DNA from 3 places in the Streptomyces sp. NPDC001980 genome. Region 2 is predicted to be linked to each of the others. Evidence: predicted binding sites of a transcription regulator. Region 2 holds the regulator's gene; each other region holds the start of a gene.

Region 1 (5,460 bases), on a different contig from region 2:
AGCGCCTCCGCGTCGTACGACGTGAGCTCGTCCGTGCGGCCGGCCAGGACCTTCGCCGCCCACTCGGGGTCCTGGAGGAGGGCGCGGCCGACGGCGACCATGTCGTACTCGTCGCGCTCCAGGCTGTCGAGGAGGTCGTCGATGCCCTTGACCGGGGAGCCCTCGCCCTGGAAGCCCTTGATGAAGTCGCCGTCGAGACCGACCGAGCCGACGGTGATGGTGGGCCTGCCGGTGAGCTTCTTGGTCCAGCCGGCCAGGTTCAGGTCGGAGCCGTCGAACTCGGGGAGCCAGTAGCGGCGCGTGGAGGCGTGGAAGACGTCGACGCCGGCGGCGGCCAGCGGGGTGAGGATCGCCTCCAGCTCCTCGGGGGTCTCGGCGAGGCGGGCGTCGTAGTTGTCGGACTTCCACTGCGAGTAGCGGAAGATGACCGGGAACTCCGGGGAGACCGAGTCGCGTACGGCGGCCACGATCTCCGCCGCGAACTTCGTACGGGCGACCGGGTCGCCGCCGTACGCGTCGCTGCGGCGGTTGGTGCCCGCCCACAGGAACTGGTCGAGCAGGTAGCCGTGGGCGCCGTGCAGCTCGACGCCGTCGAAGCCGATGCGCTCGGCGTCGGCCGCGGCCTCGGCGAACGCGCGGATGACGTCGTCCAGGTCCTGCGAGGTCATCGGCCTGCCCTCGCCCTCGGTGCCGTCCAGGCGGATGCCGGAGGGGCCGACGGCGGGGGCGTCCGCGACCGGCGGCTGGCCCTGCTTGCGGACCATGCCGATGTGCCACAGCTGCGGGACGATCGTGCCGCCGGCCGCGTGCACCCCCTCGGCGACCTTCGCCCAGCCCGCCAGCTGCTCCTCACCGTGGAACCGCGGGACGCGGGTGCTCTGCCCGGCCGAGTCGTGGCCGACGTACGTCCCCTCGGTGACGATCAGACCGACACCGGCGGCGGCCCGGCGGGAGTAGTACGAGACCACGTCCTCGCCGGGGATGCCGCCGGGGCTGAACTGGCGGGTCATCGGCGCCATCACGATCCGGTTGGGGACCGTGAGCCCGTTCAGGGCGATGGGACGGGAGAGGATCTCGGCCGCGCGGGAGGCGGGGGGCGTGGTGACGGTCACGTGGGGGGCTCCTCGTGAGTAGGTCGGGTACCCGGGCAATACACCCAGGTCGTATACCGGACGGTATGTGCACACGCATCGAGTGCACGTCTGTGCAGAACGACCTGCCCGGGCGTGCACATTCCCGCTCCCGCACGGATGCCGTGTGACCCGGGACACGGCCCCACCGCCGTCCGTGCCGAGCGCTCCGGCCGGGGGTACCCCCAGCGCCCCTCGGGGCGCTGCCGAACCGCAGCGGACTTCGCCCGAGCCGCTCGGCCGACGAGCAGCTCCCGCTTGCTCAGCTGCGGAAACGCCGAAGGGCGGCACCCCCTGTCGAACAGGGGGTGCCGCCCTCGGTGCTGCGTCAGAACATCCGAGCCTCAGGCTCAGAAGTCCATGTCACCGCCCGGCATGCCGCCCGGAGCGGCCGCGGCGGCCTTCTCCGGCTTGTCGGCGATGACGGCCTCGGTGGTGAGGAACAGCGCGGCGATGGAGGCGGCGTTCTGCAGGGCAGAGCGCGTCACCTTCGCCGGGTCGATGATGCCCTCGGCGACCAGGTCGACGTATTCACCGGTCGCGGCGTTCAGGCCGTGACCCGGGGTGAGGTTGCGGACCTTCTCCACCACGACGCCGCCCTCGAGGCCGGCGTTGACGGCGATCTGCTTCAGCGGGGCCTCAAGGGCGAGCTTCACGGCCTGGGCGCCGGTCGCCTCGTCACCTTCGAGGTCCAGCTTCTCGAAGACGGTGGACGCCTGGATGAGCGCCACGCCACCACCGGCGACGATGCCCTCCTCGACGGCCGCCTTGGCGTTGCGGACGGCGTCCTCGATGCGGTGCTTGCGCTCCTTGAGCTCGACCTCGGTCGCGGCACCGGCCTTGATGACGGCGACGCCACCGGCGAGCTTGGCCAGGCGCTCCTGGAGCTTCTCACGGTCGTAGTCCGAGTCGGACTGCTCGATCTCGGCGCGGATCTGGTTGACCCGGCCCTGGACCTGCTCGGTGGAGCCGGCACCGTCGACGATGGTGGTCTCGTCCTTGGTGATGACGACCTTGCGGGCGCGGCCCAGCAGGTCGAGGGTCGTGTTCTCGAGCTTGAGACCGACCTCCTCGGAGATGACCTCGCCGCCGGTGAGGATGGCGATGTCGTTCAGCATCGCCTTGCGGCGGTCGCCGAAGCCCGGGGCCTTGACGGCGACGGACTTGAAGGTGCCGCGGATCTTGTTGACGACCAGGGTCGACAGGGCCTCGCCCTCGACGTCCTCGGCGATGATCAGCAGCGGCTTGCCCGACTGCATGACCTTCTCCAGGAGCGGGAGCAGGTCCTTGACGGAGCCGATCTTCGAGTTGGCGATCAGGATGTACGGGTCGTCGAGGGACGCCTCCATACGCTCCATGTCGGTGGCGAAGTACGCCGAGATGTAGCCCTTGTCGAAGCGCATACCCTCGGTGAGCTCCAGCTCCAGACCGAAGGTCTGGGACTCCTCGACGGTGATGACGCCTTCCTTGCCGACCTTGTCCATGGCCTCGGCGATGAGCTCGCCGATCTGGGTGTCGGCGGCGGAGATGGAGGCCGTGGAGGCGATCTGCTCCTTGGTCTCGACGTCCTTCGCCTGCTCCAGGAGGGCACCGGAGACGGCCTCGACGGCCTTCTCGATACCGCGCTTCAGAGCCATCGGGTTGGCACCGGCGGCCACGTTGCGCAGGCCCTCGCGGACCAGGGCCTGGGCGAGGACGGTCGCGGTGGTCGTACCGTCACCGGCGACGTCGTCCGTCTTCTTGGCGACTTCCTTGACCAGCTCGGCGCCGATCTTCTCGTACGGGTCCTCCAGCTCGATCTCCTTGGCGATGGACACACCATCGTTGGTGATCGTGGGGGCGCCCCACTTCTTCTCAAGGACGACGTTGCGGCCCTTGGGGCCGAGGGTGACCTTGACGGCGTCGGCGAGCTGGTTCATACCGCGCTCAAGGCCGCGCCGCGCCTCCTCGTCGAACGCGATGATCTTGGCCATGTGAAGTGGTCCCTCCAGGACTGGGGGTGAGTCTTCAGGACCGCGCCCGCGCCCGCGACGGACGGCTCGCCGACCCGTGGGTTCCTTGCCCCACCCGGCCTGCGGGCCTCACCGACCCGGTCCTTCGTTGTCACTCTCACCTTCAGAGTGCTAACGCCAATGATTAGCACTCGGCCTAGGCGAGTGCAAGCGGCTCTCGCGGACTGGGGCCCAGGACATGAGGACCGAGGGCCCTGGACATGCCGAAGGGCCCGTGCCCCGGGAGGCACGAGCCCTTCGAAGAAGTACAGAAGAACGTCGCTGTCAGTCGGCGCGTGCTTCAGCTGGTCGCCAGCCGGACCATGTCCGCCTGCGGCCCCTTCTGGCCCTGCGAGATCTCGAAATCGACCCGCTGACCCTCTTCCAGGGTGCGGTAGCCGTCCATCTGAATCGCGCTGTAGTGGACGAAAACATCCGCACCACCGTCGACCGCGATGAAGCCGTACCCCTTCTCCGCGTTGAACCACTTGACGGTGCCCTGAGCCATGCCTAACTCCCCTATTACTGGCCCTTGCACAGATCCACACTTCGCGGATCCGGGTCAGACCTCACCCCCCATTGGTTGGGGGCGTGCGCCGGAACGCGTCGACCGCGGCTGAATGTATCTGTCCAACTGCCGTCTGCAACAGGTCAATCGGACGAGAATTCTGGACGGAAGGGGTCCGGAATGTAGCAAGAATTCGGCCGAATTCAGGGCAAGTCGGGCCCCATAAAGGCCACAAAAGCCGCATATAACCCGCACACTTTGGCTACTTCTTGCTGGGCTCGCGGTATCGAATACGGGGCTCCCGACCTGGAGATCGGGACCGTGTTCCCCAACTGTACCGCGCTCAACCACACAGAATTGCCCCCTCCGCTTCTCTCACGGAGGGGGCAATCAGATGAACAGTCGGTGATCGGCGTTACCGAAGGTAATGTTCGGTCATTCGATCAGCCTGTCATGCAGGTCAGCAGGTCAGCCGCCGGCGACGGCCGGGATGATGGAGACGCCGGCGCCGTCCGGGGTGACGGTCTCCAGGCCCTGCTCGAACCGCACGTCGTCGTCGTTGACGTACACGTTGACGAACCGGCGCAGCTTGCCCTGGTCGTCGAGAACACGCGCGGAGATACCGGTGTGCTTCTTCTCCAGGTCCGAGATGACCTCGCCGAGGGTGGCCCCTTCGGCGGCGACTTCGGCCTGACCACCGGTGTAGGTGCGCAGGATGGTGGGGATGCGAACGGTGACGCTCACGTTTTTACCTCCGGTCTGGGCAACGCCCTATTTCTCGGGGACTCAGGCGAGCCCGGCCTCGCGGAAAGACTCCAGATTAGGGCGAATGGTCGCGGTGAGCCCGGTCCCCGCCACCGCGTCCAGCGTCTTCAGTCCATCACCGGTGTTGAGTACAACGACCGACTTCGCCGGATCAATCAACCCATTCTCAATGAGCTTTTTGGTGACTCCAACCGTCACCCCGCCGGCGGTTTCCGCGAAGATTCCCTCGGTCCGCGCGAGCAGCTTGATGGCGTCGACGACCTGCTCGTCGGTCACGTCCTCCACGGCACCGCCGGTGCGCCGCGCGATGTCGAGGACGTACGGCCCGTCGGCCGGGTTGCCGATGGCGAGGGACTTGGCGATGGTGTTCGGCTTCTGCGGGCGGACCACGTCGTGGCCCTCCTTGTAGGCCACCGACACCGGCGAGCACCCCTCGGCCTGGGCACCGAAGATCTTGTACGGCTTGTCCTCGACGAGACCGAGCTTGATCAGCTCCTGCAGACCCTTGTCGATCTTCGTGAGCTGCGAGCCGGAGGCGATCGGGACGACGAGCTGGTCCGGGATCCGCCAGCCGAGCTGCTCGCAGATCTCGTACGCCAGGGTCTTGGAGCCCTCCGCGTAGTACGGCCGCAGGTTGACGTTGACGAAGCCCCAGCCCTCGCCGGCCGGGTCGCCGATCAGCTCGGAGCAGAAACGGTTCACGTCGTCGTAGTTGCCCTCGATGCCGACGAGCTCGCCGCCGTAGATCGCGGCCATGACGATCTTGCCCTGCTCCAGGTCGTGCGGGATGAACACGCAGGAGCGGAAGCCGGCCCGGGCGGCGGCGGCACCGACCGCGCCGGCCAGGTTGCCGGTGGAGGAGCAGGAGAGGGTGGTGTAGCCGAAGGCGCGGGCGGCCTCGACGGCCTGGGCGACGACGCGGTCCTTGAAGGAGTGCGTCGGGTTGCCGGAGTCGTCCTTCACGTACAGCCCGCCGGTCACCCCGAGCTCACGGGCCAGGTTGTCGGCCTGGACGAGCTTCGTCCAGCCGGGGTTGATGTTCGGCTTGGTCGCCACGTCCGCGGGG
Region 2 (5,460 bases):
GTGGTCGAAGTGGTCTCGAAGACGAGCGTCGACCGGGACTACGGGATCAAGCGGTCCATCTATGCGGCAGGCAAAATCCCTGCTTACCTGATCATCGATCCGATCATGGCGCATTGCGTCTTGCTGTCCGACCCCGTGGGTGAAGGAGACCAAGCCGACTACCGAGGTCAGTGGATTACGAAGTTCGGCGATCCGGTGCTGCTCGAATTGCTCGGCGCCGAGCTGGACACGAGCGAATTCGGGACCCTCACCGGGGTCAGGCGTCACCGGCTCCCGTGACAAAGTCGATCAGCTCCTCCACCCGCCCCAGCAGCTCCGGCTCCAGGTCCTTGTAAGAGCCCACCCGCGCCAGGATCGCCTGCCACACCGCGCCCGTGTTCTCCGACGGCCAGCCCAGCGCGCGGCACACCCCCGTCTTCCAGTCCTGCCCGTGCGGGACGCGCGGCCACGCCTCGATGCCCAGGGACGACGGCTTCACCGCCTCCCAGATGTCGATGTACGGGTGGCCGACGACCAGGGCGTGGTCGCTGGTGACCGACTGGGCGATGCGCCACTCCTTGGTGCCGGGGAGCAGGTGGTCGACGAGGACGCCGAGGCGGGCGTCGGGGCCGGGGGCGAACTCGGCGACGATCGCGGGGAGGTCGTCGACGCCCTCCAGGTACTCCACCACCACACCCTCGATGCGCAGGTCGTCGCCCCAGACCTTCTCGACCAGTTCCGCGTCGTGGCGGCCCTCCACGTAGATGCGGCCCGCGCGGGCGACACGCGCGCGTGCGCCGGGGACGGCGACCGAGCCGGAGGCGGTACGGGAGGGGCGTACCGGTCCCCCGGACGCGGGGCGTACGAGGGTGACGACCCGGCCCTCCAGGAGGAAGCCGCGCGGCTCCAGCGGGAAGACGCGGTGCTTGCCGAAGCGGTCCTCCAGAGTGACCGTGCCCGCCTCGCAGCGGATCACCGCGCCGCAGAAACCGGTACCCGGCTCCTCCACCACCAGACCGGGTTCGGCGGCCACCTCGGGCACCGGCTTCGGCCTCTTCCACGGCGGGGTCAGGTCGGCGGAGTACTGGCGCATTCGGATGACGATAGGAGAAGCCGAACCGGCGCGCCTACGACACGCCGAAACGGGCCGCCAGGGCGTCGCGCTGGGCCCGCACGAACGCCGCGTCCACCACCGCTCCGTGACCGGGTACGTACAGGGCGCGGTCGCCGCCCAGGGAGAGGAGGCGGTCAAGGGCGGCAGGCCACTGCGACGGTACGGCGTCGGGGCCGGCCTGCGGGTCGCCGGACTCCTCCACCAGGTCGCCGCAGAACACCACCTCCGGGTCGCCGGGGACCAGGACCGCGAGATCGTGGGGAGTGTGGCCGGGGCCCACGTTGGCCAGCAGGGCCTGGCGGCCGTCGCCGAGGTCGAGGGTCCACTCGCCGGAGACCAGGTGGCGGGGGAGGGGAAGGGCGTCCGTCGCCTCCTCGGCCTCCGGGGACGGCAGGCCGTTGCGGATCGCGTCCAGGCGGAGTTCCTCGCGGTCGTGGGCGAGGACGGCCTCCGCGCCCACCGCCGCGTACAGGTCCGCGCCCGCGAAGGCGGCCGCGCCGAAGACATGGTCGAAATGGGGATGGGTGAGCGCGAGATGGGTCACACGGCGGTCGGCCAGCGCCTGCGCCTCCGTACGCAACCGTGCGCCCTCCGCCAGGCTCGACCCGGCGTCCACCATCAGGGCCGTGCCCGCGCCCAGGACCAGACCCGCCGTGCAGTCCCAGCCCGGCAGCCGGCACCGGCCGACCCCTTCGGCCACCCGCTCCCAGCCCAGCTCTTCCCAAGTCACCGTCATGCCGCGACGCTAGCCGTAGAACGCCATGGGTCCTGACCGACCTTGCCCAGTCAGTACCCCACGGCCGTACACTGGGCCGGGGATGCTGGCACTCGCGTTCGCAGAGTGCCAGACGAAAGGCCCGAAGGGACCGAAAGGCCGCGGGGACGACTTTCTGGAGGTGTGGCGCCGGATGCTGAGTGAACGCAGGCTTCAGGTATTGCGCGCCATCGTCCAGGACTACGTCGGCACCGAGGAACCGGTCGGTTCGAAGGCGCTGACCGAACGGCACAACCTCGGGGTCTCCCCGGCGACCGTGCGCAACGACATGGCCGCCCTGGAGGACGAGGGGTTCATCGCCCAGCCGCACACCAGCGCGGGGCGGATCCCCACCGACAAGGGGTACCGGCTGTTCGTCGACAAGCTGGCCGGCGTCAAACCGATGAGCGCGCCCGAGCGGCGGGCCATCCAGAACTTCCTCGACGGCGCCGTCGACCTCGACGACGTGGTGGCGCGGACCGTCCGGCTGCTGGCCCAGCTGACCCGGCAGGTGGCGGTCGTGCAGTATCCGTCGCTGACGCGGTCCACCGTGCGGCATGTGGAACTGCTCTCCCTCGCGCCGGCCCGGCTGATGCTGGTCCTGATCACCGACACCGGACGGGTCGAGCAGCGGATGGTCGACTGCCCGGCGCCCTTCGGGGAAACGTCTCTGGCGGACCTGCGCGCGCGGCTGAACAGCCGGGTCGCGGGACGCCGGTTCTCGGACGTGCCCCGGCTGGTTGAGGACCTGCCGGAAGCCTTCGAGGCCGAGGACCGCGGCACGGTCTCGGCGGTGCTCTCCACCCTGCTGGAGACGCTCGTCGAGGAGAACGAGGAGCGGCTGATGATCGGCGGCACCGCCAATCTCACCCGTTTCGGACATGACTTTCCCCTCATGATCCGACCCGTCCTGGAGGCTCTGGAGGAGCACGTCGTGCTGCTCAAGCTCCTTGGCGAGGCCGGTGATTCGGGCATGACCGTACGCATCGGTCACGAGAACGCCTACGAGGGACTCAACTCCACGTCCGTGGTGTCGGTCGGCTACGGTTCGGGCGGCGAGGCAGTCGCCAAACTCGGCGTGGTCGGACCGACCCGCATGGATTACCCGGGAACGATGGGAGCGGTACGAGCGGTGGCACGGTACGTCGGACAGATCCTGGCGGAGTCGTAAGTGGCCACGGACTACTACGCCGTTCTCGGCGTGCGCCGCGACGCGTCGCAGGAAGAGATCAAGAAGGCCTTCCGTCGGCTCGCGCGCGAGCTGCACCCGGACGTCAACCCGGACCCGAAGACCCAGGAGCGGTTCAAGGAGATCAACGCCGCCTACGAGGTGCTCTCCGACCCGCAGAAGAAGCAGGTCTACGACCTCGGCGGGGATCCGCTCTCGCAGAGCGGCGGCGCGGGCGCGGGCGGCTTCGGGGCCGGTGGGTTCGGGAACTTCTCGGACATCATGGACGCGTTCTTCGGTACGGCGTCCCAGCGCGGGCCGAGATCGCGTACGCGGCGCGGCCAGGACGCGATGATCCGGATCGAGGTCGAGCTCGACGAGGCGGCCTTCGGCACGACCAAGGACATCCAGGTCGACACGGCGATCGTCTGCAACACCTGCAACGGTGAGGGCGCGGCGCCGGGCACCTCCGCCCAGACGTGTGACATGTGCCGGGGCCGTGGTGAGGTCTCGCAGGTGACGCGGTCCTTCCTCGGCCAGGTCATGACCTCGCGGCCCTGCCCGCAGTGCCAGGGGTTCGGAACCGTCGTGCCGACGCCGTGCCCCGAGTGCGCGGGCGACGGGCGGGTGCGGTCGCGGCGGACGCTGACCGTGAAGATCCCGGCCGGTGTCGACAACGGCACGCGGATCCAGCTCGCCGGTGAGGGTGAGGTCGGGCCGGGTGGCGGTCCTGCCGGTGACCTGTACGTCGAGATCCACGAGCTGCCGCACTCCACGTTCCAGCGGCGCGGGGACGATCTGCACTGCACGGTGACGATCCCGATGACGGCGGCGTCGCTCGGTACGAAGGTGCCGCTGGAGACGCTGGACGGTCTTGAGGAGGTCGACATCCGGCCGGGCACGCAGTCCGGGCAGTCGATTCCGCTGCACGGGCGCGGGGTCACGCATCTGCGGGGTGGCGGCCGGGGTGACCTGATCGTGCACGTCGAGGTCACGACGCCGACGAAGCTGGACCCCGAGCAGGAGCGGGTGCTGCGGGAGCTGGCGAAGCTGCGCGGGGAGGAGCGGCCGCAGGGGCAGTTCCAGCCCGGTCAGCAAGGGCTGTTCAGCCGGCTCAAGGACGCGTTCAACGGGCGTTGACGGGGTGCCGTGAAGGGGCTCCGCCCCTTCGACCCCGCCAGGGGGCTCCGCCCCCTGGACCCCCGTGACCTATGCCCACCCACCACCCGACTCGGTTCATCGAGGGGCGAGGTCGCCCCTCGGCTCGGTCGATCGAGAGGTGGGGTCGCCCCTCGGCTCGGTTCATCGAGAGGTGTGGCCGCCCCTCGGCTCGGTTGATCGAGGGGTGAGGTCGCCCCCCGGCTCGGTTGATCGAGAGGTGGGGTCGCCCCCCGGCTCGGCTCTTCGAGCAGTGCGGTCGGGGCCCCGGGCAGGGAGATTTCTGGCATGTGCCAATGGGGCGGCCCGATTCGGTCTTGTTCGGAGGACGTGACAACATGCCGTCATGTCCTCCGCACTGACCGATCTCTTCCCTCTTCCGATCGTGCAGGCCCCCATGGCAGGCGGGGTCTCCGTCCCGCAGCTTGCCGCCGCCGTGTCCGAGGCGGGCGGGCTGGGGTTCCTTGCCGCCGGGTACAAGACCGCCGACGGGATGTATCAGGAGATCAAGCAGCTGCGGGGACTGACCGGCCGTCCCTTCGGTGTGAACGTCTTCATGCCGCAGCCCGAACATGCCGAGTCCGGCGCCGTGGAGGTCTACGCGCATCAGCTGGCCGGTGAGGCCGCCTGGTACGAGACCGAGCTCGGCGACCCGGACAGCGGCCGGGACGACGGGTACGAGGCCAAGCTGGCCGTGCTGCTGGACAACCCGGTGGCCGCCGTCTCCTTCCACTTCGGTGTGCCGACGCGGGAGGTGCTGGACTCCCTGCGGCGGGCCGGGACGTTCACGCTGGTCACTGCCACCACCGCCGAGGAGGCCCGCGCCGTCGAGCGGGCCGGGGCGGACGCGGTGATCGCCCAGGGCGTGGAGGCCGGGGGACACCAGGGCACCCACCGGGACGTGCCGGAGAACGACGGGTCCGGGATCGGGCTGCTGTCGCTGGTCGCCCAGGTACGCGAGACCGTGGGGATCCCGGTCGTCGCCGCGGGCGGGATCATGCGCGGCGGCCAGATCGCGGCCGCACTGGCGGCGGGAGCGAGCGCCGCCCAGCTGGGGACGGCCTTCCTGGCCACCCCGGAGTCCGGCGCCGCCGCCCTGCACAAGCAGGCGCTCACCGACCCGCTGTTCACGCGGACCGCGCTGACCCGGGCGTTCTCCGGGCGGCCCGCCCGCGGCCTGGTCAACCGGTTCATGCGCGAGCACGGCCCGTACGCGCCCGCCGCCTACCCGGAGGTCCACCACCTCACCTCCCCGCTGCGCAAGGCCGCCGCCCGGGCCGGGGACGC
Region 3 (5,460 bases), on a different contig from region 2:
ACGCGGATGCCGGCCCGCGCGAGCGCGATGGCGTCGCCCCCGATCCCGCAGCACAGGTCGGCCACCGACGTCACCCCGAGCGCCTTCAGCCGCTGAGCCCGGTACGCGGCGACACTCGCCCGCGTCGACTGCTCGACCCCGTTCGGCGTGAAGAACATGCGGCCCGCGTCCGCCTCCCCGAACTTCGCCGCCGCCCGCTGCCGCAGCCGGGCCTGGGCCAGCGCCGCCGACACCAGTTCGGCGGGGTGCTCGCGGCGCAGCCGGGTGGCCACGGCCAGCTCGTCGGCGGGCGCGGTGCCGCGCACCTCGTCGAGGAGGGCGTGGCCCTCGGGGGTGAGGAGGGGGGAGAGGAGGTCGTTCACCGGGTCATTGTCGGCCAGTCGGTGGATGGTTCGCCTCCGGCCGCGGTGTCTGCCGTGGTTCCGGGGAGAGGGCTGGAAAGATCCGAGGCCATGCGAGCAGTCGTACAAAATGACAAAAATAGGGTGGCATTGGCCATGGCTGCCCTCGCCGCCGTAGCGGCCGTCACCGTCGTCTCCGGCTGCGCCGGGCCGGCGGACGAGGCCGAGGTCCGGCCCGCCGCGGGCCAGCAGGCCCATCGGGCGGCCGCCGCCCCCGACGACCACGCCGCCCTGGTCGCCGCCGCCCGGCGCTGGGGGCTGGACGCGGTCCCGCTGCGGCCCCCGGCCCCGCCGAGGCACAGGCCGACGATCACCGCTCGCGACGGCTTCGAGGTGGACGGACAGGTGGAGGACGACCTGCCCCCGGTCTTCACCACCGTCCCGACCAGGAAGAAGGTCGTCTTCCTCACCATCGACGACGGCGCCGAGAAGGACCCGGACTTCCTGCGGATGATGAGCGAGCTGCGGATCCCCTACACCGCGTTCCTCAGCAACTACCTGGTCAAGGACGACTACGGCTACTTCCGCCGGATGCAGGCCGAGGGCCACACCCTCAACAACCACACCCTCACCCACCCCTACATGCCCGGTCTCACCTACGACGAGCAGAAACACGAGATCTGCGGCATGCAGGACATCATGAAGCGGCAGTTCGGCAAGGCGCCGACGGTCTTCCGGCCGCCCTACGGCAACTACAACGGCGACACCCTGCGCGCCGCCAAGGCCTGCGGCATCAAGTACGCGCCGATCTGGGACGAGGAGGTGTTCGTCGACCACTGGGAGTACCGCGAGTGGGACCGCGCACTGCACCCCGGTGACATCGTCCTCACGCACTTCCGGGGCCGGAACGACTGGGACGGCACCATGGTCGACGACATGCGCCGCTTCCTGAACAAGGTCACCCGCGACGGCTACGCGGTGGCGCGCCTGGAGGACTACCTGTGAGCCGACCGAGGGCGACGGCCGCTGTCCTGGCCGCCGCCCTCCTCCTGGCCGCGTGCGCGCCGTCCGTCGACCCCATCGAACGGCTCGGCAGGAAGGCGGCCGACCGGGTGCACCCGCACGGCCCGTCCGGCGAGCCGACGTACCGCCGGTGGGGCCTGACCGAGCCCCTCTCCCCGGCGCCCCGCCCGCCGCTCCACCCGCTGTCCTTCCGCACCGCCCTCCCCCCGGTCGTCGACCACATCCCCACCTCCGACCGGGTGGTCTTCCTGACCTACGACGACGGCGCCGAGAAGGACCCCCGCTTCGTCGACATGGTCCGCGAACTGCGGCTGCCCGTGAGCATGTTCCTCACGGACAGCGTGGTCGGCCCCGGCTACGGCCACTTCGCCCGCCTCCAGGCGGTCGGCGCGAGCGTCCAGAACCACACCCTCGACCACCCGGCCATGCCCGGCCTGCCGTACGCCGGGCAGCGCGCCGAGATCTGCGGCCAGCAGGAGAAGCTGAAGTCCCGCTTCGGCATCCGCCCCCGCCTCTTCCGCCCGCCCTACGGCACCTACGACACCACCACCCTGCGCGCCGCGGCCGACTGCGGAGTCGCCGCGGTGGTGCTGTGGCGGGCGGCGATGACCCCCGACGGCATCACCTACCGGACCGGCGACAAGCAGCTCCGCCCCGGCGACATCGTCCTGGTGGGCCCCGACGAGGCCCTCGGCCCGACCCTCAGGGAGCGCACCGCCCGGCTGCTGCGCCGGGTGCAGGCGAGCGGGCTGACGGTGGGCCGTCTTGAGGACTACCTCTAGCCCGATCGGACTTCAATCATCAAGTCAATCATGGCGCTCAAGCGGCGCTCACGATTGGCTCTTACCGGCACGACGGATCTGTGTTAGCTTGAATATTCAAGTCAATGGATGCTCGCGCGGAGCAGGAGGCACGGCATGGGCGCACTGCTGACACCCGGTGTGGAGGTGCGGCGCGGTGACGCGCGGCTCGCGAGCCGGTTGTCCTGGCTCGACTCGAAGCACTCGTTCTCCCTCGGCACGCACCGGCCCGACCCGGCCAACACGCACCACGGGGTGCTGCTGGTCCACAACGAGGACCTGGTGCAGCCGGGCACCGGCTTCGAGACCCACCCGCACCGGGACATGGAGATCGTCACCTGGGTGCTCCGGGGCTCGCTGGTCCACCAGGACTCCGGCGGCCACTCCGGCGTGATCTACCCGGGCCTGGCCCAGCGGATGAGCGCCGGCACCGGCATCCTGCACTCGGAGAAGAACGACACCTACGGGGCCGCGGACCGGCCGCCCGCCGACCCCGTGCACTTCGTCCAGATGTGGGTCGTCCCCGACGAGGCCGGCGTCACCCCGGGCTACGAACAGCTGGAGATCGACGCCGAGTTGCTGTCCGGCGGGCTGGTCACGGTGGCGTCCGGCATGGACCGGCACAAGGACGCGAGGGCCATCCGGATCCGGAACCGGCACGCCGCCCTGTACGCGGCCCGGCTGCGCCCCGGCGGGCGGGTGACCCTTCCCGAGGCGCCGTACCTGCACCTGTTCGTCGCCCGCGGCACGGTGGACCTGGAGGGCGTCGGAGCGCTCGGCGAGGGCGACGCCGTGCGCTTCACGGCCACTGGCGGGCACCGGGTGGCGGCCTCGGAGCCGGCCGAGATCCTGGTGTGGGAGATGCACGCCGCCGTCGCCCTGTGAGTCGGTTTCGGCGCCGCGACGCTCGCAATTGGCACTCCGCTTGACCGAGTGCTAATCGCGGTCATAGTCTCGGCTCTGGCACTCGGCAGATGAGAGTGCCAACAACGCGACGGGCAGGTCCGGCACCCGCGACGACGGATCCACCTGGTCGCCACCTCAGACAGTTAACCCCGTGAGATCTCCGAAGGGGGAGGTCGGATCGTGACGACCGCCAGCTCCAAGGTTGCCATCAAGCCGCTTGAGGACCGCATCGTGGTCCAGCCGCTCGACGCCGAGCAGACCACGGCCTCCGGCCTGGTCATCCCGGACACCGCGAAGGAGAAGCCCCAGGAGGGCGCTGTCCTCGCCGTGGGCCCGGGCCGTTTCGAGAACGGCGAGCGCCTGCCGCTCGACGTCAAGGTCGGCGACGTCGTGCTCTACAGCAAGTACGGCGGCACCGAGGTGAAGTACAACGGCGACGAGTACCTCGTCCTCTCGGCTCGCGACGTGCTCGCGATCATCGAGAAGTAAGCCTGCGACTTACACCTCAAGCACTCCGCTTGAAAGCTGCGCCCCTGGCCCCCGCGATCCTCCAAGAAGCCGGGCGCCAGGGGCGCAGTCTTGTTCACCCCAGATTTCCGAGAGGGCATCCGCTGCCATGGCGAAGATCCTGAAGTTCGACGAGGACGCCCGTCGCGCCCTTGAGCGCGGCGTCAACAAGCTTGCCGACACGGTGAAGGTGACGATCGGCCCCAAGGGCCGCAACGTCGTCATCGACAAGAAGTTCGGCGCCCCCACCATCACCAACGACGGCGTCACGATCGCCCGCGAGGTCGAGATCGACGACCCGTACGAGAACCTCGGCGCGCAGCTGGTGAAGGAGGTGGCGACCAAGACCAACGACATCGCGGGTGACGGTACGACCACCGCCACCGTGCTGGCCCAGGCGCTCGTCCGCGAGGGCCTGAAGAACGTCGCCGCCGGCGCCTCCCCGGCCGCCCTGAAGAAGGGCATCGACGCCGCGGTCGCCGCCATCTCCGAGGAACTGCTCGCGTCGGCCCGCCCGATCGAGGAGAAGTCCGACATCGCCGCCGTCGCCGCGCTGTCCGCCCAGGACACGCAGGTCGGCGAGCTCATCGCCGAGGCGATGGACAAGGTCGGCAAGGACGGTGTCATCACCGTCGAGGAGTCCAACACCTTCGGTCTGGAGCTGGACTTCACCGAGGGCATGGCCTTCGACAAGGGCTACCTGTCGCCGTACTTCGTGACGGACCAGGAGCGCATGGAAGCCGTCCTGGAGGACCCCTACATCCTCATCAACCAGGGCAAGGTCTCCTCCATCGCGGACCTGCTGCCGCTGCTCGAGAAGATCATCCAGTCCAACGCCTCGAAGCCGCTGCTGATCATCGCCGAGGACGTCGACGGCGAGGCCCTGTCGACCCTGGTCGTCAACAAGATCCGCGGCACCTTCAACGCGGTCGCGGTCAAGGCCCCCGGCTTCGGCGACCGCCGCAAGGCGATGCTGGAGGACCTGGCGACCCTCACCGGCGCCACGGTCATCTCCGAGGAGGTCGGCCTCAAGCTCGACCAGGTCGGCCTGGACGTGCTGGGCTCCGCCCGCCGCGTCACCGTCACCAAGGACGACACCACGGTCGTCGACGGCGCCGGTGACTCCGGTGCGGTCACCGGCCGCGTCGCCCAGATCAAGGCCGAGATCGAGAACACCGACTCCGACTGGGACCGCGAGAAGCTCCAGGAGCGCCTCGCGAAGCTGGCCGGCGGCGTGTGCGTGATCAAGGTCGGCGCCGCCACCGAGGTGGAGCTGAAGGAGAAGAAGCACCGTCTGGAGGACGCCATCTCCGCGACCCGCGCCGCGGTCGAGGAGGGCATCGTCTCCGGTGGTGGCTCCGCGCTCGTCCACGCCGCCAAGGTGCTGGAGGACGGCCTGGGCAAGACCGGCGACGAGGCCACCGGTGTCGCCGTGGTCCGCCGCGCGGTCGTCGAGCCGCTGCGCTGGATCGCCGAGAACGCCGGCCTGGAGGGCTACGTCATCACCTCCAAGGTCGCCGAGCTCGAGAAGGGCCAGGGCTTCAACGCCGCCACCGGCGAGTACGGCGACCTGGTCAAGGCCGGCGTCATCGACCCGGTCAAGGTCACCCGCTCCGCCCTGGAGAACGCCGCCTCCATCGCCTCCCTGCTGCTGACGACCGAGACCCTGGTCGTCGAGAAGAAGGAAGAGGAAGAGGCCGCCGCCGCGGGCCACTCCCACGGCCACTCGCACTGAGGCAACAGTCTCTGAGGAAGCCCCCGCTCCCGGTCGTCCGCCGGGAACGGGGGCTTCGCCCCTCGCGGGTACTTCGATGGTCGGCCTAGTTCTCCAGCGCGTCCAGCGCACCCAGCTGTGCCAGCAGTCCCATCCGGTCGTACTGCAG

Evidence for each region. The regulator HrcA, encoded in region 2, represses chaperone genes, less so after heat shock. The targets are predictions, from matches to a motif close to TTNGCACTCNGNNNNNCNGAGTGCNAA.
Region 1: a site for HrcA is predicted at 3,267-3,293, ahead of groL (chaperonin GroEL). Genes of this name have one in related genera too.
Region 3: a site for HrcA is predicted at 3,078-3,104, ahead of groES (co-chaperone GroES). Genes of this name have one in related genera too.

The regions. Positions count from the first base shown of each region.
Region 1 is NZ_JBEOYD010000003.1:280,415-285,874, forward strand. Features, by position in the region: gene ABT137_RS05940 (NADH:flavin oxidoreductase) at 1-1,112, opposite strand, end outside; gene groL (chaperonin GroEL) at 1,481-3,103, opposite strand; gene ABT137_RS05950 (cold-shock protein) at 3,423-3,629, opposite strand; gene ABT137_RS05955 (MoaD/ThiS family protein) at 4,098-4,373, opposite strand; gene thrC (threonine synthase) at 4,416-5,460, opposite strand, start outside.
Region 2 is NZ_JBEOYD010000001.1:248,055-253,514, forward strand. Features, by position in the region: gene ABT137_RS01095 (Uma2 family endonuclease) at 1-279, shown strand, start outside; gene ABT137_RS01100 (DUF3097 domain-containing protein) at 257-1,072, opposite strand; gene ABT137_RS01105 (MBL fold metallo-hydrolase) at 1,107-1,829, opposite strand; gene hrcA (heat-inducible transcriptional repressor HrcA) at 2,002-3,018, shown strand; gene dnaJ (molecular chaperone DnaJ) at 3,019-4,155, shown strand; gene ABT137_RS01120 (nitronate monooxygenase) at 4,520-5,460, shown strand, end outside.
Region 3 is NZ_JBEOYD010000021.1:108,798-114,257, reverse strand. Features, by position in the region: gene ABT137_RS29230 (class I SAM-dependent methyltransferase) at 1-362, opposite strand, end outside; gene ABT137_RS29225 (polysaccharide deacetylase family protein) at 453-1,346, shown strand; gene ABT137_RS29220 (polysaccharide deacetylase family protein) at 1,343-2,146, shown strand; gene ABT137_RS29215 (pirin family protein) at 2,282-3,049, shown strand; gene groES (co-chaperone GroES) at 3,251-3,559, shown strand; gene groL (chaperonin GroEL) at 3,687-5,312, shown strand; gene ABT137_RS29200 (ester cyclase) at 5,398-5,460, opposite strand, start outside.